2 linked regions of the Catenulispora sp. EB89 genome follow. The protein of the gene in region 2 interacts with the protein of the main gene of each other region in a pairwise test. Links are inferred from orthologs where the notes say so. Each region holds a gene or a part of one and is shown on either strand. Other genes may lie near its edges. The genes, in order: nth and aceE.

Evidence for each region.
Region 1: the proteins of aceE (region 2) and nth interact in binary tests that used the Escherichia coli proteins (3 or more experiments, as listed by UniProt). The link is inferred for Catenulispora sp. EB89 from one-to-one orthologs.

What each region holds. Positions count from the first base shown.
Region 1 is NZ_JBGCCU010000001.1:181,419-191,386, reverse strand. The notes cover bases 3,553-6,490. They hold nth (endonuclease III), read left to right. Parts: upstream 3,553-4,612; coding sequence 4,613-5,368; downstream 5,369-6,490. Other genes in these bases: ABH920_RS00825 (MarP family serine protease), read left to right, coding at 6,085-6,490; ABH920_RS00830 (CoA pyrophosphatase), read left to right, coding at 5,383-6,084; ABH920_RS00840 (hypothetical protein), read left to right, coding at 4,042-4,524; ABH920_RS00845 (oxidoreductase), read left to right, coding at 3,553-3,942. In the rest of the region: ABH920_RS00870 (helix-turn-helix transcriptional regulator), read right to left, coding at 1-257; ABH920_RS00865 (VOC family protein), read left to right, coding at 343-876; ABH920_RS00860 (winged helix-turn-helix transcriptional regulator), read right to left, coding at 883-1,308; ABH920_RS00855 (aldo/keto reductase family oxidoreductase), read left to right, coding at 1,442-2,311; ABH920_RS00850 (TetR family transcriptional regulator), read right to left, coding at 2,330-2,959; more of ABH920_RS00845, read left to right, coding at 3,073-3,552; more of ABH920_RS00825, read left to right, coding at 6,491-7,266; ABH920_RS00820 (metal-dependent hydrolase), read left to right, coding at 7,401-8,117; ABH920_RS00815 (hypothetical protein), read right to left, coding at 8,163-8,567; ABH920_RS00810 (alpha/beta fold hydrolase), read right to left, coding at 8,594-9,493; ABH920_RS00805 (GNAT family N-acetyltransferase), read left to right, coding at 9,618-9,968. UniProt on the Escherichia coli protein: DNA repair enzyme that has both DNA N-glycosylase activity and AP-lyase activity. The DNA N-glycosylase activity releases various damaged pyrimidines from DNA by cleaving the N-glycosidic bond, leaving an AP (apurinic/apyrimidinic) site.
Region 2 is NZ_JBGCCU010000004.1:460,053-470,399, reverse strand. The notes cover bases 2,291-5,607. They hold aceE (pyruvate dehydrogenase (acetyl-transferring), homodimeric type), read right to left. Parts: upstream 5,266-5,607; coding sequence 2,491-5,265; downstream 2,291-2,490. Other genes in these bases: ABH920_RS11690 (DUF1918 domain-containing protein), read left to right, coding at 5,438-5,607. Outside these bases: ABH920_RS11700 (tetratricopeptide repeat protein), read right to left, coding at 1-2,150; more of ABH920_RS11690, read left to right, coding at 5,608-5,671; ABH920_RS11685 (DUF3052 domain-containing protein), read left to right, coding at 5,707-6,222; ABH920_RS11680 (peroxiredoxin), read left to right, coding at 6,543-7,004; ABH920_RS11675 (hypothetical protein), read left to right, coding at 7,068-7,421; ABH920_RS11670 (Tellurium resistance), read left to right, coding at 7,505-8,206; ABH920_RS11660 (Fic family protein), read left to right, coding at 9,115-10,347. UniProt on the Escherichia coli protein: Component of the pyruvate dehydrogenase (PDH) complex, that catalyzes the overall conversion of pyruvate to acetyl-CoA and CO(2).

The sequences.
Region 1 (9,968 bases), on a different replicon or contig from region 2:
AGGCCCACGGCGATCGCCACCGCTTCCTCGTCGTCGAGCAGCAACGGCGGCATCGCGGAGCCGGCGACCAGCCGGTATCCGCCTTGGCCGCCCTCCACCGCCTCCACGGGATAGCCGATGTCCCGCAGCCGTTCGATGTCGCGGCGCACGGTCCGGCCGCTCACCTCCAGGCGGCGCGCCAGTTCGCTGCCGGGCCAGAGCCGGGGCGTCTGGAGCAATGACAGCAGGGACAGCAGGCGTGCGGTGGTGTCGGGCACGTCTCGAACTCTATGTCGCGACTAGGACGGAACCTGACCTATACGGCTCCTACCGTGAAGGGACAACCTCGTGAAGGGAAACGCCATGACCACCACTCCCAGCGGATACACCACCGTCGCGCCGTGGATCGTCACCACGGACACCGGAGCGCTGCTCGACTTCGTGACCGCCGCCTTCGACGGCGTCGAACTCGGCCGCGTTCCGCTGGAGGACGGCAGCATCGGACACGCCGAGATCCGGGTCGGAGATACCGTGTTGCTCGCCTTCGACCAGCGCGCGGACTGGCCGGCCATGCCGTCGCTGCTGAGGGTCTTCGTGCCGGACGCCGACGCCGCGTTCGCCGCCGCGCTGAAGGCCGGTGCGCAGGAAGTGACCGCGTTGAGCAGCAACGCTTTCGGCCAGCGTGGCGGCCGGATCCGCGATCCGTTCGGCAACATCTGGTGGGTCACCGCGATCGTCGAAACCGTTGCCGCGGAAGAGGGAATGCGGCGCCTGGAGGAGCCGGAGTACCAGGAGCAGATGCGCCATGCCCAGGAATCGCTCGACGCGGAACTCAGCGGCCGTTCCGTAGGACAGGCGAGCCCCGTCGCCGGACTCCGCCTCAATCAGGCGCGGTGATCGGTCTCAGGATCCTTGTTCCGCGGCGCCGTCGTCGTAGGCCGCGCGGTTGGTGAGGACATCGTCCATGTGCGTCTCGGCCCAGCTCTTGATGCCCCGCACCATCTGTTGCAGCGACCGGCCGAGATCGGTCAGTTCGTAGGTGACCGTGACCGGCACGGTCGGCGTCGCCTGCCGCGTGATGAGGCCGTCGCGCTCCAAGGAGCGCAGCGTCTGAGTCAGCATCTTCTGGCTGACGCCGGCCAGCAGGCGCGACAGTTCCGAGTAGCGCATCGGCCGGGGTTCGTCGTCGTTGCCGAGGGCACACAGGATCAGCGCGACCCACTTGTCGGAGATCCGGTCGAGCAGCTTGCGGCTGGGGCAGGCCGCCAGGAAGGCGTCGTACTCCGCCTTGGCCTGGGCCCGCTGTTGGGCCGCCGTCATCGTGGCCATCGCGCCGCTCCTTGCACTCGTGGGTCCCTTACGCACTTCGAAGTGCGTACTTCCTGTCGGGAAGTTGCCTATCCATACTGAAGCAACAGCCCATCGGGCACCACTTTCCCGGCACTCTACGAAAGACACAGGCATGAGCACGCTCTCCTCGCTTCCCGGCGGCACCTGGACCCTGGGGGACCTGACCGTCACCCGCTTCGGCTACGGCGCCATGCAGCTGGCCGGGCCCGGCGTCATGGGACCGCCCGCCGATCCCGACGGCGCGCTCGCGGTCCTGCGTGAGGCCGTCGATCTCGGTATCACCCACATCGACACGGCCGACGCGTACGGCCCGCAGGTCACGAACCGGCTGATCCGCGAAGCGCTGCACCCCTATCCGGAGGCGCTGCACATCGTGACGAAGGTCGGCGCGACCCGCGACGCGCAGGGAGGCTGGCCGCCGGCGCGGGAGCCCGAGGCGCTGCGCCGTGCCGTGCACGAGAACCTGGAAACCCTCGGCCTGGACGCGCTCGACGTGGTGAACCTCAGGCTGGGCAACGCCCAAGGGCCGCAGCCCGGCTCGCTCGCCGAAGCCTTCGCGGCGCTCGTCGACCTCCAGCAGCAGGGTCTGATCCGGCACCTCGGCGTGAGCAACGCGACGGCCGAACAGGTCGCCGAAGCGCGCGCGATCGCGCCGATCGTGTGCGTGCAGAACATGTACAACCTTGCCTACCGGCACGACGACGAGCTGATCGAAACGCTCGCCGTGGCGGGCATCGCCTACGTGCCCTTCTTCCCGCTCGGTGGTTTCAGCCCACTGCAATCCTCGGCGCTCTCGGCCGTCGCCGACCGGCTCGGCTCGACGCCGATGTCGGTGGCGCTGGCATGGCTGTTGCGGCGTTCGCCGAACATCCTGCTGATCCCCGGCACCTCTTCTGCGGCGCACCTGCGCGAGAACATCACCGGCGCGGGACTCAGCCTCAGCGACGACGATCTCGCCGAGTTGGACAAGATCGGTCGCTAGCTTCAGTCCCGTTCGGTGTTAGTCCTGTGCGCGCGGTTCGGTGAGGCGCCGCAGCGTTTCGACCAGCGAGGCGCGATGCTCGCTCAGCCGGGACTGCGCCGTCGGATCGCCGCCGTCGGCCAGGGCTTTCAGGGCCGGCGGCGCGTCCAGCCAGCTCTCGGTGACGCGCAGGACGATGGCGAACAGGTCGATCGCCGGAAGGCTGTCGTCGAGGCGGCCCTCGCGCTGCGCGGCGGCGACGGCGTCCACCTTCGCCCGGTAGCTCTCGGCCTCGGTCTGGCTCCAGTGCTCGGTGCGCTCGAAGCGGCGCCAGGCGGCCAGCCGGGCGGCGTCGGGGTGGGCCGCCATGTAGTCGAATCTGGCCGCGCCGAAGGCCGCGAGGTCTCCGTCGACGAGCGGCGTCTGCTCGGCGAGCTCGCCGATCTGGCGTCGCAGCACGGCTTCGAAGACCGCGTCCTTGTCGCCGAAGTAGACGTAGAGCAGGCGCTTGTTGGCCCCGGCACGCTCGGCGATGCGGTCGATGCGGGCGCCGGCGAACCCGTACTCGGCGAACTCCGCCGTCGCCGCGGCCAGCAGCAGCTCCGTCGTCGCCGCGGAGTCGCGAGGGCGGGGGGCGGGTGCGGGCGTGCCGCTCGATGGCCTGGTCACGGCGGTCAGTCTAGGCGAAGTAACTAACTTTTGACTTACCCGGGGCGGCGGCCTAGTGTGTAACTATCCAGTTAGATACCTCTGGCCCGCACCGCTTGAGAGGACGCCCCACCATGGCGAACAGCGCCGCCCTCACCGCCATCACCCTCGCCGACGACCTGACCCTCACGCGCATGGGCTACGGAGCGATGCAGCTGGCCGGCCCCGGCGTCTTCGGCCCGCCGAAGGACCGCGGCCAGGCCGTCGCCGTGCTGCGCGCGGTCGTCGAGGCGGGCATCACCCACATCGACACCAGCGACTTCTACGGCCCGGCCGTCGTCAACGAGCTGATCCGGGAAGCGCTGCACCCCTACCCCGCCGACCTGCGGATCGTCACCAAGGTCGGCGCGCGCCGGGACGCCGCCGGCGGCTGGATCCCGGCCCAGGAGCCGGCCGCCCTCAAGGCTCAGGTCCACGACAACCTCCGGCATCTGGGCCTGGACACCTTGGATGTGGTGAACCTGCGCACTCCGTCCATGGAAGGCGGCAGCACCGCGTCCATCGCCGAGCAGTTCGGCGCCCTGGCGGAGCTGCGCGAGCAGGGCCTGATCCGCCACCTCGGCCTGAGCGGCGTCAGCGGCGTCCAGCTCACCGAGGCCCAGGGCATCGCGCCGGTGGTGACCGTGCAGAACCTGTACAACCTGGCCAACCGCGCCGACGACGCGCTGCTCGACCGCTGCGCCGCCGAGAACATCGCCTACGCGGCGTTCTTCCCCCTCGGCGGTTTCAACTCCCTGCAGTCCCACACACTCACCGACGTGGCGAAGCGCCTGGACGCCGCACCGCAGCAGGTGGCGCTGGCCTGGCTGCTCCAGCGTTCCTCGTCCACGGTCCTGATCCCCGGCACCTCCTCGCCGGCCCACCTGCGCGAGAACATCGCCGCCGCGGCACTGGTGCTCCCGGCCGACGCGGTCGCCGAGCTCGACGCCATCGGGGGCCGCTGACCCGGCACCTACTGACCCGACGCGCGCCTGCGGGTATTTATCCGGCCCCCGAAGTCGATCACCGTTTGTAGGCTGCCGCGAACAAAAAGGGGGTACGGCGTGGAGACCGTCGAGAAGATCCGGCAGCTCATGGCGGACGACCTGCAGCCGCAGGAGAAGGTGCTGTACGGCACGCGCGGCATGCGGTTCGGCGAAGTCCGCAAGGCGATGATCGGCGGCGCCCTGGGCATCGCCGGAGCGGCCGCGGCCGCCGCGGTGGCCGCCACCTCGAAGCGCGCCGCCGTCCCCGGCACGAGCATCCACGTGCCGAAGCGGTTCTACTTCGGGCTGACCAACCAGCGCCTGCTGGTGTTCGCCTCCGGCGGCGCCCTCGTCGCCAAGCCGAGGGAACTGCTCCTCACGTACTCATACGACCAGGTCGCCTGGATAACCGATGAGCTGATCCCGGGCGTGGCGCAGGCCTACCGGGTCTCCATCGGCATCGTGGACACCGGCGTGCTGAACCTCGAGTTCGCCCGACTCCAGGTCGCCGACGCGCGCCCGATGGTCAGCCGGGTTCGCAGCGACATGCCGAAGGACTGACTCGCGAGCCCTTCCGACCGAGGAACCGCCGAGTGACGACTGCGGGTTCACACCCGTCTCTTAGGTCCACCGGCTTACAGTGGAGTCCATGACCCGAGCCGCGGCTGACGTCTCCGACGTGACGAAGGTGAAGCCGGAGACCCACACTGCGCTGGTCAGGCGCGCCCGGAAGATCTACCGCGAGCTCAGCGACGTGTACCCGTACGCCAAGTGCGAGCTCGACTTCGAGGACCCCTACCAGCTCCTGACCGCCGTCATCTTGTCGGCGCAGTCGACCGACGTCGGCGTGAACAAGGTCACCCCCGCGCTCTTCAAGCGCTACCCGACCCCCGCCGATCTGGCCGCCGCCGATCCCGAGGAGCTCGAGGCGCTGATCAAGCCCACCGGCTTCTTCCACAACAAGGCCAAGTCGCTGCTGGGCATGTCCCGGTCCGTGGTGTCCGACTACGGCGGCGCGGTTCCGGGGAAGCTCAACGAGCTGGTGAAGCTTCCGGGGGTGGGCCGCAAGACGGCGAACGTCGTCCTCGGCGACGCGTTCGGCGTCCCCGGCATCACCGTCGACACCCACTTCGGGCGCCTGGTGCGCCGTTTCGGGTGGACCAGCCTCGAGGATCCGGTGAAGGTCGAGCACGCCATCGGCGAGCTGTTCCCGCGCAAGGACTGGACGCTGCTCTCGCACCGGGTCATCTACCACGGCCGGCGGGTCTGCCACGCGAAGAAGCCCGCGTGCGGCGCGTGCCCGATCGCGAAGCTGTGCCCCAGCCGGGGGATCGGGGAGCAGGACCCGGTGAAGGCGGCGGCGTTGCTCAAGTACAAGCCGGGGGAAGGCGGTCTGCCGCTGTGAGCGTTGCTCCCGACATGGGAACTCAGATAGCCGATTCGTTGCCCGACTGGTTGCTTCCGCTCGCTCAGGCCGCCGAGAGCGGGAAGGGGCTGGGCCCCCGGTTCAAGCGGCCCGCGGATCTGGACGGGGAGCCGCGCCGCTCCGCTGTGCTGATCCTGTTCGGGGAGGATCCGGAGAACGGGCCCGACGTGCTTTTCGTCGAGCGCTCCAAGACGCTGCGGAACCATCCCGGGCAGCCGGCCTTCCCCGGCGGGCAGGTCGACCCCGGCGAGGGGCCGGTGGCCACCGCGCTGCGGGAGGCCAACGAGGAAACCGATCTGGACCCGGACGGCGTCCAAGTCTTCGGAATCCTTCCCGAGCAGTACGTCTTCCCCTCGGACTTCCTGGTGACGCCGGTGCTGGGCTGGTGGCGTGTCCCGAGTCCGGTGCGGGTACGGGATCCGCGTGAGGTCGCCTCGGTCTGCCGGATCGCGGTGCGCGATCTGGTCGATCCGGCCAACCGGCTGCGCGTCGGCAATCCTTCGGGGACCTCGAGCCCGGCGTTCGAGGCGGGATCGCTGTTGATCTGGGGTTTCACCGCCGCGCTCCTGGACGGGGTGCTGAAGGCGGGCGGATGGGAAAAGCCGTGGGACACCGAGCGGGTCGAGCCGCTGCCGCAGGAGGTGCTGGCGCTGGCGGTCCGCAGCCGCGGGGCGCCGGGGGGAGAAGATAAGTAGATGGACATCCTCGACATCCTGCTGCTGCTCGTCGTGGCGGCGTTCGCAGTCTCCGGGTACCGGCAGGGTTTCGTCGTGGGAGTGGTCTCCTTCGCCGGGTTCCTCGGCGGGCTGGCGCTCGGATTCGTGATCGTCCCGACGTTCCTGGACCGTTCCTCCAGCAGCCTGCTGGCCTCGGTGATCGCGCTGTGCGCGGTGCTGGCGCTGGCGGTCGTCGGGCAGGTGCTCGGCTCGATGCTGGGCGCCCGGCTGCGCGAGGCCATCACCTGGCAGCCGGCGCAGATGGTGGACGCGGTCAGCGGCGCGGTGGTGTCGGTGGTCGCGGTGCTGATGGTGGCCTGGTTCCTGGGGCTGGCGCTGTTCACGTCCTCGGTGCCGACCATCAGCGACCAGGTGCGCTCCTCCAGCATCCTGAAGGGCATGACCCAGGTGCTGCCGCAGGGTGCGAACCAGTGGTTCAACGGCTTCTCCAACATCCTGAACCGCAACGGCTTCCCGCAGGTGTTCGCGCCCTTCCAGGCCGAGGACCCGGCGAACGTGCCAGCCCCGGACCCGGCGCTGCTGAACAGCCCGGTGATCGGCACGGACCGGGCCTCGATCGTGAAGATCCGCGGCCAGGCGCCGTCCTGCGGCAAGGACATCGAGGGCTCCGGCTTCGTCTACGCGCCGGGCAAGGTGATGACGAACGCGCACGTGGTCGGCGGCACGCGCTCGCTGGTGGTGCGGCAGTCCAACGGCCGGCAGTACGCGGCGACCGTGGTGCTCTTCGACCCCAAGCGCGACATCGCCGTGCTGGACGTGCCCAGCCTGAAGGCGTCGCCGCTGAACTTCGACCTGACCGGCAAGGCCAACGACTCCTCGCTGGTCGTCGGCTACCCCGAGGACGGCCCGTTCACCGTCGACGCCGCGCGCATCCGCGAGCAGATCACGGCCACCGGCGCCGACATCTACTCCAACGGCAACGTCCGGCGCCAGGTGTTCGCGCTCTACGCGCAGGTCCAGCAGGGCAACTCCGGCGGCCCGCTGCTGTCCACCGACGGCAAGGTGCTCGGCGTGGTCTTCGCCAAGTCCCTGGAGGACAAGAACACCGGCTACGCGCTGACCGCGCAGGAGGTCTCCTCCGACGCGGCCGCCGGCGCCGCCACCGACGTCCCGGTCAACACCCAGGCCTGCGCGATCTGAGGCCCTGGCGGCGATTCGGCGGCCGTCCGGCCGCGCGTCGGTGATCTCAGGCTTCTGCCGGGCCCGGCTCCGTCGCGCCTTCCTGATACGTTCATGCCAGAAACGGCACAGAACCATCAGGGGGCGGATCGGGCATGCTCGGGCACTCACACGCGACCAGCGGCGGACTGGCCTGGGCGGCGGCCGCCTCCGCGCTGCCGATGAGCGTCCTGGCCTACCCGGCCATGCACGGCTCCACGGCCCACATCCAGGCCAAGGACCTGCTGTTCGGGACCTTCATCACGGCCGGCGCGGCACTGCTGCCGGACATCGACCACCCGAACGGCACCATCGCGCACTCGGTCGGGCCGATCACCCACAACCTGTGCAAGGGCGTGTCGAAGATCAGCGGCGGGCACCGGCACGCCACGCACTCGCTGGCCTTCGTCGCGGCCGTCACCTACGGCACCTGGGCCGGCGAGAAGTACCTCGGCCGGTACTTCACCCTCGGGCTCGTGTTCTTCATGCTGGTGCTGGCGGTCCGCGCGCTGAACCTGTGCCCGCCGGGGGAGAAGCTGGAGGCCTACGGGCCCTGCATCCTGCTGGCCGGCGGCGGGACGGTGCTGATGGACCGCTGGATAGCGAGCGCGCCGAGCTGGCTGCCGTTCGCGATCGGGCTCGGGGCGCTGACGCACCTGGCCGGCGACTGCCTGACCGACCACGGCTGCCGGCTGTTCTGGCCGTTCACGCTGCGGACCGGGATACCGCTGATCCAGCGGACCGGCAACAAGATGGAGACGTGGTTCCTGGCGCCGGTGATGGCTGTCGGGTGTGCAGTGCTGTTGTACGTGAAGACTTCTGCGAAGCCTTAGCCGCACTGGGACTTGGGGCCGCTCGCGGGCTGGTGTCCTCTGTCCTCAGTGGCGTTCTATGCCGTCTTCGAGCTCTTGAAACCAATCACGGCCGGCTCCGGGGAGATCCCCGTCGGCCATCGATTCGGCGGCGGCTTGGGCGACGAGTCTGGCGAGATTGTGGAAGCCCACAGCCTGCAGAAAGTCGAACAGGCTGAGGTCGGGGAACAGGGCGACCACCCAGTCGGTCCAGCGATCGGTGCGATCATGAGTGGCGTCGAGGAAACCGGTCGCCTTCAGCAACGCAGCCCGCCGTCCGCCTGCGCTCGGGCTCAGGACTTCGTGGAGGCACGCAGTGATGACGCTGTCGTCGTATTTGAGCAGTTGATTGAGGATGTCCAGGGCAGACCCAGGCCCTTCTGCGGGCCCGGTCACGCAGTACGCCGCCCAGATGTCGCGAACGCTGTGCATCGCGTCGCGGCTTCGGTCGGCCGCGGTCAGCTCTTCAGCCAGTCGATCAGTTCGTTGGTGAAGCGCATCGGCGCCTCCTCGTGCGGGAAGTGGCCGATGCCCTCCAGCAGCCGCCAGCGGTAGGCCGCCGTGACGTACCGGCCCGAGCCGCGTGCGACGTGCGGGAGCAGGGCACTGTCGAGCTCGCCCTGCAGATGGAGCACGGGTACCCGCACCTCGGTGCGCATCCGCTGCGCGTACCGCATCCCGTCGGGGCGGACCAGGGACCTGATGAGCCAGCGGTAGTACTCCAGCGAGGAGTGCGCGGCGCCGGGCACGAGCATCGCGTCGCGGTAGCGCTGCGCCACGTCCAGCTCCGGCCAGCCGGTCGCGCCCCACTCCGTGAGCAGCTGCTCGACCAGCATCGCGGCGTCGCGGGTCAGGGCCTTCTCCGGGGCCCACGGCCGCTGCGCGGCCCACATGAAGCGCGCCGCCGAGATCTGCTTGGGGTCGGTCAGCAGGGCCTGGCGCAGCCGGCGCGGATGGGCCGAACCGGTGACCGCCAGCCGGTTCACCGCGGCCGGCCGGAAGACCGCCGCGGTCCAGCCGAGGAAGGCGCCCCAGCCGTGCCCGACCAGCGTCGCGTTGGACTGGCCGAGGGCGCGGATGACGCCGGTGACGTCCATGGTCAGGGTCAGCGGGTCGTAGCCGCGCGGGGTCTTGTCGCTGCTGCCGTAGCCGCGCAGGTCCATCGCCACCGCGCGGAAGCCCGCGTCGGCCACCGCCGGGAGCTGGTGGCGCCAGGACCACCAGAATTCCGGGAAGCCGTGCAGGAACAGCACCAGCGGGCCCTCGCCCATCTCGGCGACGTGGAAGCGGGCCCCGTTCGCGTTGATGTCGCGGTGCGTCCACGGGCCGGCCAGGCGGATCGGATCGGAATCCTGCATGGGTTCAGCCTCCCACGCGGGGCAGGCCGAAGGGGGCCGCGTTCACCGCCGGCGGCCCGGTGGACAGCGTCCGGCGGGTGAATATTGGTTCGCCGTCGGGGCGAAGCGGTGTTAGCCATGGATTATGAGCTTCGAAGCCGCCTCCCATCCCGTCCGTCCGATCACGGACGGCGAGGTCGAGGCTTTCACCGCGCAACTCGACCTCGGCTTCCACGAGAACCCGCCGCAGGAGGCGCACGACCTGTGGATGCGGCTGCTGCCGCGCGAGCGTTCGGTCGCCGCCTTCGACGGCGACGAACTGGTCAGCACCGGCGGGTCCTTCCCCTTCGAGATGACGGTCCCCGGCGGCGCCACGGTGCCGACCGCGGGCGTCACGATGATCACCGTGAAGCCCACCCACCGCCGCCGCGGCATCCTGACCGCGATGATGCGGCACCAGCTGCACGGCTGGCACGAGCGCGGCGAGGAGCCGGTG
Region 2 (10,347 bases):
CAGACCTCTGCGAGGTTGAACAGGATGATCGCCTCGTACCGGCGGTTGCCGGCCTCGCGCGCCGCCGCCCACGCCTCCGTCTGCGCCGTGCGCGCCTCCTCCAGGCGCTTGGCCTCTTGCAGCATGTTGCCCAGGTTCGTCAGCGACGAGGCCAGGTTCTGCGGGTTCCCCACCTCGCGGAACAGCTCCAGGCCGCGCAGGTGCATCTGTTCGGAGGTGGCGTAGTCGCCGAGGCGGCTGTGGCAGCCGGCGATGTTGCCCAGGATCGAGGCCACCTGCGACAGGTCGCCCAGCTCCTCGGCCACCGCCAAGCCGGCTTCGTAGACCTCGACCGCCTTCTCGTACTCCTGCACGTCGTACAGGGCCAGGCCGAGGCCGTTCAGCAGGCGGTTCTCCCCGGCCCGGTCGCCGATCTCGCGCGCGCTGGCCAGCCCCCTCTCGTAGCCGGCCCGCCAGTGGGTCCAGTCCTTGCGCAGCTGGTAGCAGCCCAGCAGCGTCACCGGCAGCCGCAGCGCGAGCTCGTGCCGGCCGGTGTCGGCGGCGAGCGCCAGGACCGCGCTGAGGTTCCCGCGCTCGGCGTCGTACCAGGCCATCGCCTCCGGTGCCGAGTCGAACCGGGGCGGCGCCGGCTCGCCCGGGCGCGGCGGCAGCGGTTCCAGCAGGCGCCGCTTCTCCACGGCGCGCGAGACGTTCTCGGCGGTGTGCAGGTACCACGACAGCAACCGCGCCAGCGCCTCGTCCCGCTCCGCCGCGCTCTCGTCGATCTCGGCACGCTCCAAGGCGTAGGCGTGCAGCAAGTCGTGCAGCTCGTAGCGGTCGGCGGTGCGCTGCTCGACCAGGTTCTCGTCGACCAGCATCTCCAGCGCGCCCCGCGCCGCGCCCTCCGACGTCCCCATCAGCGCCGCCACCGCGCCGGTCGTGAAGCCGCGGCCGGGATGCAGGCTCACCATCCGGAAGGCGCGCGCCGGGTCCGTCGGGAGGTCGCGGTAGGAGAGATCGAACACCGGACGCAGCTCCCTGCTCCCGGCCCGCACCGCGTCCAGCCCGCTGTCCCGCAGATACGCCGCGAGCCGCTCCAGGCTCCACGCCGGCCGCGACCGCAGCCGCGCCGCCGCCAACGACACCGCCAGCGGCAGCAGCCCGCACAGCCGCACCACCTGCTCGGCGGCGTCCGGTTCGGCCGCGACCCGTTCGTCGCCGACCACGCGTGCCAGCAGCTCCAGCGCGTCGCGCAGCGGGAAGACGTCCAGCCGGAACAGGCGCGCGCCGTCCAGCCCGGCCAGGTTCCGCCGGCTGGTGACCAGCACCAGGCACCGCGGATCGGCCGGGATCAGATCGGCGACCTGGGCCTCGTCGGCGGCGTTGTCCAGCACCACCAGCGCGTCGCGGCCGGCGATCCGGTCCCGGAACATCGCGGCGCGCTCGGCCCGGTCCGCCGGGATCCGCCGGGCCGGCACCTCCAGCTGCCGCAGGAACGAGTCGAGGACGTCGGCCGGGTCGGCGGGGTCGGCGTCGGCGTCGAAGCCGCGCAGGTTCACGTAGAGCTGGACGTCGGCGAAGCGGCCGGCGCGGACCAGTTCGTGGGCGGCGCGGATGACCAGCTGGGTTTTGCCGACGCCGGCCATGCCCTCGATCGCGGAGACCACGACGGTGTGGGGCGGGGTGATATCAGCGGCGCTGATATCGGCGGCTGCGCCAGCGGCGCCAGCAGCTCCAGCAGCTCCAGCGGCGTCCGCGGCGCCGACCAGCCCCATCACCGCGGCCAGCTCCGCACGTCGGCCGGTGAACGTCGCCAGCTCCGCCGGCAGCTGCCGGAACACCCCGGCGGTGCCGGTCGGGCGCCGGGTCGCGTGCGCCGCCACACACGCCGCGCGCCAGCGCGGGACCTGCGCCTCGGGGACGCCGAGGGCCTGCACGATCGCCGCGACCAGCTCCTGGTTCAGCCGTCGCCGGCTCGGATCGAAGACGTCGCTGACCGTCGAGTGCGTGATCTCCTGCGGCGGCTTCAGCAGCGGCCCGACGCGCTTGGCGAGCACCCGGAACGACGGCGAGCCGGCGTGCGCCCGCAGCGTCCGCAGCCGCTCGATGAAGTCGGCAAGATCCACCGCCCCCGCCGGCTCGGGCGCCGCGGAGATCGTCTCGTCCGTCACAGAACCCCTTCCGTGGCACCGCTTCCGAGGATCGCCGCAGGTCTACGGCTTGCGGACGAGTGTACGGAGTTGTACGGGATTCTCGCTTCCGGGTATCGCCAATGCATAACCTCGACCCTGCGAGTCGCGCAACTGACGGTGCGGCGGCGACCCGGCTGCGTGGGGCGGAGCCGGGGCCGCGCCCACCGGGATCGGGGGGTTGCGACGGCCGACTTCACCGCGTCTTGCGGAACTCGTGGGGGGTTCCGCAAGACGCGGCTGCGGCTTTCCCGCCCCAAGCAAAAAGCGCCCCGGCCGTCGAGTTCCGACGGCCGGGGCGCTTTTTGCGCCGAAATGTGCGCTACGCCTCGCCGCCGGTCGGACCGGCGCCCGCGGCGCGCACGTCGTGCAGCTGGTACTTGCGGACCGCCTCGGCCGGGGCCTCCCGCTTGACCTCGCCGCGCTTGGCGAGCTGGGCCAGGACCGCGGTCACCACGGACTCGGCGTCGATGTGGAAGAACCGGCGCGCGGCGCCGCGGGTGTCCGCGAAACCGAAGCCGTCGGCGCCCAGCGAGGTGTACCGCTGCGGCGACGTGGCGTCGCCCGGCACCCACTGCGCGATCTGGTCCGGTACCGCGCGCATCCAGTCCGAGACCGCCACGATCGGGCCCTCGGTGGCGCCCAGGATCTGCGTGACGTACGGCGTGCGCGGCTCCTCCTCGGGATAGAGCAGCGCGCGCTCGTCGGCGGCCAGCGCGTCGCGGCGCAGCTCGGTCCACGAGGTGGCCGACCACACGTCCGCCGCCACGCCCCACTCCTCGGCCAGCATCTGCTGCGCCTTCAGAGCCCACGTGACGCCGACACCCGAGGCCAGGATCTGGGCCTTGGGCCTGTCGGCGGGGCCGTCCGGGGCGGCCGCGTAGCGGTACAGGCCCTTGAGGATGCCCTCGGTGTCCACCCCGGCCGGCTCAGCGGGCTGCTGGTACGGCTCGTTGTAGACGGTGACGTAGTAGAACACGTCCTCGCCGTGCGGGTGCTCCTCCGAGGACCCGTACATGCGGCGCAGACCGTCCTGCACGATGTGGCTGATCTCGAAGGCGAACGCCGGGTCGTAGGCGACCGCCGCCGGGTTGGTGGAGGCCAGCAGGTGCGAGTGGCCGTCCGCGTGCTGCAGGCCCTCGCCGGTCAGCGTGGTGCGGCCGGCCGTGGCGCCCAGCACGAAGCCGCGCCCGAGCTGGTCGGACATCTGCCAGAACTGGTCGCCGGTGCGCTGGAACCCGAACATCGAGTAGAAGATGTAGACCGGGATCGTCGCCTCGCCGTGCGTGGCGTAGGAGCTGCCCGAGGCCACCAGGGACGCCGTGGAGCCGGCCTCGCTGATGCCCTCGTGCAGGATCTGGCCCTGCGTGGACTCCTTGTACGACAGGAGCAGGTCGCGGTCGACCGCGTCGTAGGTCTGGCCGTGCGGCGAGTAGATCTTCGCGGTCGGGAACAGCGAGTCCATGCCGAAGGTGCGGGCCTCGTCCGGGATGATCGGCACGAACCGCGCGCCGATGTTCTTGTCCCGCATCAGGTCCTTGAGCAGCCGGACGAAGGCCATGGTGGTGGCCATCGCCTGCTTGCCGGAGCCCTTCTTGAGCTGGCCGTAGACGTCGTCGCCGGGCAGGATCAGCGGCTTGGAGCGGATCTGCCGGCGCGGCAGGTAGCCGCCGAGCGCGGCGCGGCGCTCCTTCATGTACTGGATCTCGGGGGAGTTCTCGCCCGGGTGGAAGTACGGCGGCAGGTCCGCCTCCAGCTGGGCGTCCGTGATCGGCAGGTGCAGCCGGTCGCGGAAGCTCTTGAGCTCGGCCTTGGTGAGCTTCTTCATCTGGTGCGTGGCGTTGCGGGCCTCGAAGTGCTCGCCGAGGGTCCAGCCCTTGATGGTGTGGGCGAGGATCACGGTCGGCTGCCCGGTGTGCTCGCGGGCCGCCTTGAACGCCGCGTACACCTTGCGGTAGTCGTGGCCGCCGCGCGAGAGGGTGCGCAGCTGGTCGTCGGACATGTCGCCGACCATCTTGCGCAGCCGGGCGTCGTCCCCGAAGAAGTTCTCGCGGATGTAGGCGCCGGACTCCACCGAGTAGGTCTGGAACTGGCCGTCGGGCGTGGTGTTCATCTTGTTCACCAGCGCGCCGTCGGTGTCCTGGGCCAGCAGCGGGTCCCAGTCGCGGCCCCAGATCACCTTGATGACGTTCCAGCCGGCGCCCCGGAAGGTGGACTCCAGCTCCTGGATGATCTTGCCGTTGCCGCGCACCGGGCCGTCCAGGCGCTGCAGGTTGCAGTTGATCACGAAGGTCAGGTTGTCCAGCTCGTCGCGGGCCGCCAGGCCGATCGCGCCGAGCGACTCCGGCTCGTCGGTCTCGCCGTCGCCGAGGAACGCCCAGACGTGGCTGCGCGAGGTGTCCGCGATGCCGCGGGAGTACATGTACTTGTTGAACCGGGCCTGGTAGATCGCGCCGATCGGGCCCAGGCCCATCGACACGGTCGGGAACTCCCAGAAGTCCGGCATCAGGCGCGGGTGGGGGTAGGAGGACAGGCCGAAGGGCGCCTGGGAGGTCTCCTGACGGAAGCCGTCCAGGTGCTGCTCGGTGAGCCGGCCCTCGAGGAACGCGCGGGCGTAGATGCCCGGCGAGGCGTGGCCCTGGAAGTAGACCTGGTCGCCGGACTCGCCGTGGTCCTTGCCGCGGAAGAAGTGGTTGAAGCCCACCTCGTACAGCGACGCGGCCGAGGCGTAGGTGGCGATGTGGCCGCCGACGCCCAGGCCCGGACGGTTCGCCCGGGACACCATGATGGCGGCGTTCCACCGGATGAACGCCCGGATCCGGCGCTCGATGTCCTCGTCGCCCGGGAACCAGGGCTCGGCCTCCGGCGGGATCGTGTTGATGTAGTCCGTGGAGCGCAGGCCGGGCACGCCGACCTGTTTCGCGCGGGCTTCCTGCAGGAGGCGCAGCATCAGGTACCGCGCGCGCTGGCGGCCCTGTTCGTTGACGACTGAGTCCAGGGACTCGATCCACTCCGCGGTCTCGTTCGGGTCCACGTCCGGCAGCTGAGTGGGCAGGCCGTCACTGATGATGGGGAAACGCTCTTGTCCGGGTGCCACAGTCGTCCTTCAACCTAGACAGAGATCTTGTAGATCTTCTCGGTTACATCGTCCACCATCGTCTAACGCGCATGCCGTGGACGTCACATCTACTCGATGGTAACCGTTATAGATCGGTATAAATGCGTGCCGAGGGGTGGTCATCGCCGGCAGCCGGGTGTGAACTGGAGACATGCGAGCTTCAGTGGGAGACCGGCTTCACGTGCACGCCGCCCACGTCGGCGAGGCCGACCGGACCGGCGAGATCATCGACGTCAAGGGGGCCGCCGGCACCCCTCCCTACCTGGTGCGCTTCGACGACGGGCATCAAGGACTGGTTTTCCCCGGACCCGACGCGGTGGTCGAGGGGCGGGCCGTGGAGGACCTCTCGGGCGACACCGCGCCGGACTCGCCGTCCGACGGGTAGTTGCGTCTTGGGCTTCCGGCGTATGGACTAGGGGAATGCAGAACGACATGAAGGAGGACAGTTCCGTGGGCGCGGTCGCGGACACGGTTCCGGCGGCCGCCGCCAATCCGCTGGCGGTGCGCCTGGGCTTCCAGGCGGGCGAGGTGGTGCAGGAACTCGGCTGGGACGAGGACTGCGACGAGGAACTGCGTCAGGCCATCATGGACACGATCGGCGCGGATCTGGTCGACGTGGACTTCGAAGACGTGGTCGACGCGGTGGTGCTGTGGCACCGCGAGGACGACGGCGACCTGGTGGACAACCTGGTCGACGCGCTGACCGCGCTGGCCGACGGCGGACCGATCTGGCTCCTGACGCCCAAGGTGGGGCGCGACGGCCACGTGGAGCCCAGCGAGATCGGCGAGGCGGCCCCGACCGCCGGACTGTCGGCGACCTCCAGCATCAGCGCCGGCCCGAACTGGTCCGGCACCCGCCTGGTGAGCCCGAAGGCCGGCGGCAAGCTGGCGAAGTCCACGGTCCGGGCCAAGGTCGACGACAGCGCGGGGAACTAGAGGAACTAGCGGCGATGTCCTCCCCGAACGGGCCGCCAGGCGGCGGCCCTTCCACCACCCATCTCTCAAACGGTCCGGCGTCGTCCGGCGCTGTCGGCGTGCCCGGAGGCGGTGCCGGAGCGTCCGGCGTTTCCGGCGCCTCGGGCGCGTCCGCGGTGTCGGGCGTGTCTGACGTCTCGGGCGTCTCGGGCGTGTCGGGCTTGTCGGTCGTCTCCGACGGGTCCGGCGCGCCCGGCGTCACCGGCGTCTCCAGCGGGTCCGGAGCGGCGCCCCGAGCCGCGGCCGGACCGGCCTCGCAGGTCGAAGCAGAGCAGCCGCCGGTGCCGGCGGTCGGCGAACGGGCCCCGGCCTTCACGCTGACCGACCAGCACGGGCAGACCGTCTCCCTGGCGGATTTCCGGGGCAAGCAGGCCGTGCTGCTGGTCTTCTATCCGTTCGCCTTCTCCCGGGTCTGTGGCTCGGAACTGCAGGCGATCCATGAAAGCGTCGACGACTTCCAGAACGAGCGCGTCCAGGTGCTCGCGGCGTCGTGCGACGCGCTGTACTCGCTGCGCGCGTACGCCGACGAAGCCGGCTTCGGCTTCCCGCTGTTGGCCGACCACTGGCCGCACGGCGGGGCGGCGCGCGCGTACGGGGTCTTCGACGAGGAGCGCGGTTGCGCCGTCCGAGGGACCTTCCTGATCGACAGTGCGGGGGTGGTGCGCTGGTCCGTGGTCAACGGCCTGGCGGACGCACGCTCGCTGGACGAATACCGAGCCGCCCTCACCGCGGCCGGCGTGTGACCCACCCCATCCGACTCGCCGGCCCAGGCGCCGGCGACTCACCCGTATAGGAACCTCCACGCCATGCCCTGCCACCGCTGCGGCGCCCGCCAGACCGACCCGGTCCGAGGCGCGTCACCGTGGCGGCGGGGCGTGCGCGCGGGCGAGCAGGTCCTGGTCTGCCCGGACTGCCAGAACGGCCGGGACTGGACCGCCGACCTGGCCCACTGCGCGTCGTGCGGCTCCGCACGCCTGGTCCGCGCCCTGGGCAGCACGCAGTGCAAGGACTGCGGAGCCGAGGACCAGGTGGCCGCGGAAACCGCCGCGCCGACCGACAACCCGGCCGACAACCCGGCCGAATCCCGCTCCGGCCTCACCTCGTTGTCCGAGGACGTCCACGCCGCCCTGGAGCGCCATTTCGGCCAGAGAACGGACTGAACGTTCCGCCTTGCCGCCACTGGGTAGCAAACTGTAGTCAGATGGACAGGGATGTCAGACAACTTCATCAAAGGGGGAGAGCGATGCGCCTGAACCGGATGATCATCAGGGCGTCGGACGAGGGCGAGGGGGGCAACCGCGTCGAGAAGATGACCGCGGCCCGCCCGGTCCAGTCGCTCACCAGCCGCGGCGCCGCCAACGGCACGCTACGCGTGAACCTGATCTGGGACCAGCTCCCGATGATCCCCACCCCCCGCCCCACCGGAGGCCTGAAACTCTCCTCCCGCCGCCTGGAACCCCCGCCGATCAGCCACGGCCGCCTCGTCGACCTGGACCTCGGCTGCCTCTACGAGTTCACAGCCGGCCAACGCGGCGTGGTCCAGGCCCTCGGCCACCGCCGAGGCGACTTCGAACGGCCGCCCTACATCCGCCTGGACCAGGACGACCGCAGCGGCAGCGCCATAGGCGAGAACCTGTTCATCAACCTCGACCACGCCGACGAGATGAACCGCGTCCTCATCTTCGTCTTCGCCTACCAAGGCGCCTTCGACGGAGCCAACGCGAAGGTCACCCTGCACCCCGCCAACGGCAACCCGCTGGAGATCAAGCTGGAGAACCCGATCGCGCAGGCGAAGTCGTGCGCGGTGGCCATGCTGCTCCGGCACGGCTCGGAGCTGGTGGTCCAGCGCGAGGTGCAGTTCACGACAGGGTTCCAGTCGGAACTGGACCGGATGTACGGCTGGGGGATGCGCTGGCAGGACGGGCAGCCCAAGGGCCTGGGCTGAGGGCGTTACTGGGGGTCGCATCGGGTTGGCGGCGGATGCCGGGCCCCGTGCGCGCTCCAGCCTGGGAATCACGTGCCGCAGGACGGGGTCGGGTCGGGTACTCTTTCCCTCTTGAGGGTCGCCCAGGCGGCCTCCTGGAGGGCGCATAGCTCAGCGGAAGAGCACTCGGTTTACACCCGAGCGGTCGGCAGTTCGAACCTGTCTGCGCCCACCCGCAATGACCAGGAGGGGCACACCGTGCGGTGCGCCCCTCCTGGTGTTCTGCCCACTATCTTGCCACTTCAGTGCGTCATTTGGGTCGAGAGAGAACAGGGAACGGTCCGCGCCGACATGGGACAATGCGATAGTTACGGCCGCAGTGATAGACGGGGCCAGTGACAGACGCGTGCGTGGACGCACTGCGAGGCTGTCAAGAGCTTCACTGCTCATACAAGGGCACGCCTGGCGGCGTGCCGCGCGGCGCGCCGCCACCGGCCCGCCGCTCCTGTCTCCGCCCCGCTCGCGGCCCGGCTCCGGCAGGTCGCGCGCGTCCGCAGCGTGATGAAAAACATGCGCCTCCGGCGGGCCCTCCCTCAGAGAGTGGACGGGGAAGCTGCGGTTGGGTGGGTGGCGTGGGTCGGTTCTGGTCCTCTCCTCGGTCGGACACCACGAGTGGCTACGTCAGAACCTGCCGGCACCGCAAGGCCAAGCCTCGCTTCGCGAGGTCGGCTTCGCCGAGCCTTGCGGTGCCGGCAGAACCTGACGTAGAGACAAGCTTTGCCCGACCGAGGAGAGGACCAGAACCTCGGCTAAGTAGTGCGACAAGACTCGCCGATTGTTCAGCTTCGCCGGAACTGTTTGGCGCCGCTCCGTAGCAGTAAACTATGGCATGCGTACGTTAAGTGGCCATCCGATTACGGCGGGCATCTATGATTATTGATTTGAATCGCGGGCTCGATGGAACTCCGTACTTGCTGCCGACCGGCGAGGTACCGGAGAAGAGGTTGGACGTCGTAGAAAATCGCGCAAAGAATGCGCGTAGCAAAGCGATCGAAGTTCAGGCCAGGATACAGAGCGAGGCTCATGAACTACTCCTACCATATCTTTCTGCGGTACGTAGCGACCTTGTGGCAGAAAGTAACTCCATCGAGGATATGCCATGGACGACGGAACAGGTACGCGATGTAGTGGCGACTTACCGTGAACTTCTTGATCAGTCTGTAGGCACTATCGTCGAAGCACTCAGGAGCGATCCTCGCGTATTTCAGGCAGTTGGCCTATATAAAGCCCATCTAATTGCTGATGAGTGGGCTAAAGGTAACACAACACCCCGCCAGTTTGAAATTAGGTCACTTCACGGGTTAATTATGGCAGGGGGGCACTATGCCGGGAACTATAAGCAGGCCAAGAACGATATCGGAGGCACAAACCTGAAGACGGCGGCACCCTGGGATACGCAGCGCGTAATGGGCCAGCTGGCCGACTGGTGGAGTGATACTAAAGCCGATCCTGTGCTGACTGCCACGGTAATTCACGCATGGCTCACCCATATCCATCCATTCGACGATGGCAACGGCAGAATGGCCCGACTATTAGCGAACATGGCGCTTGCCCAGCACTCCTACCCTCCCCTGCTGGTCAGGTCAGGCGCCGATCGAGGCCAGTATTATGATTGCCTTGCAGCTAGCGATGAAGGTGATATCCTTCCTCTCTACGACTTGTTTGTTCAGATTCTGCGCCGGACCGTCCGGTCGATGTCTTCGCCGAATTATGTGCGCGATATCGTTCAAGGAAGGTTCTTGGCCTCGTGGAGCGAGAAGCTTGCTATGTGGCGTCCACTCGTGAGAGAGTTCGCAGTCCACCTGAATAGCGCTCTGCTGGATAAGGGATGGAGCGCCGAAGTTCAAGGCCTACCCGACGTTCGATCCTTTTCGTTATTGGCAAGTCTTGCATCCGAGGGAAATTCATGGTTCCTTAAGGTCTTCGGGCAGAGTCGCCAACCAGAGTGGTTGCTATGGTTTGGCTTTAATAGCCCAGACTATGTCAGCGCCGTAGGAAGTACATCGGGATACCCGTCCATCTTCGCGTCTGTTCGCGATCCGAGCTTGGCGTCAGTGCATAAATACATGCATGTGCCCGCAAGCGATGGAAAATTTCCGGAC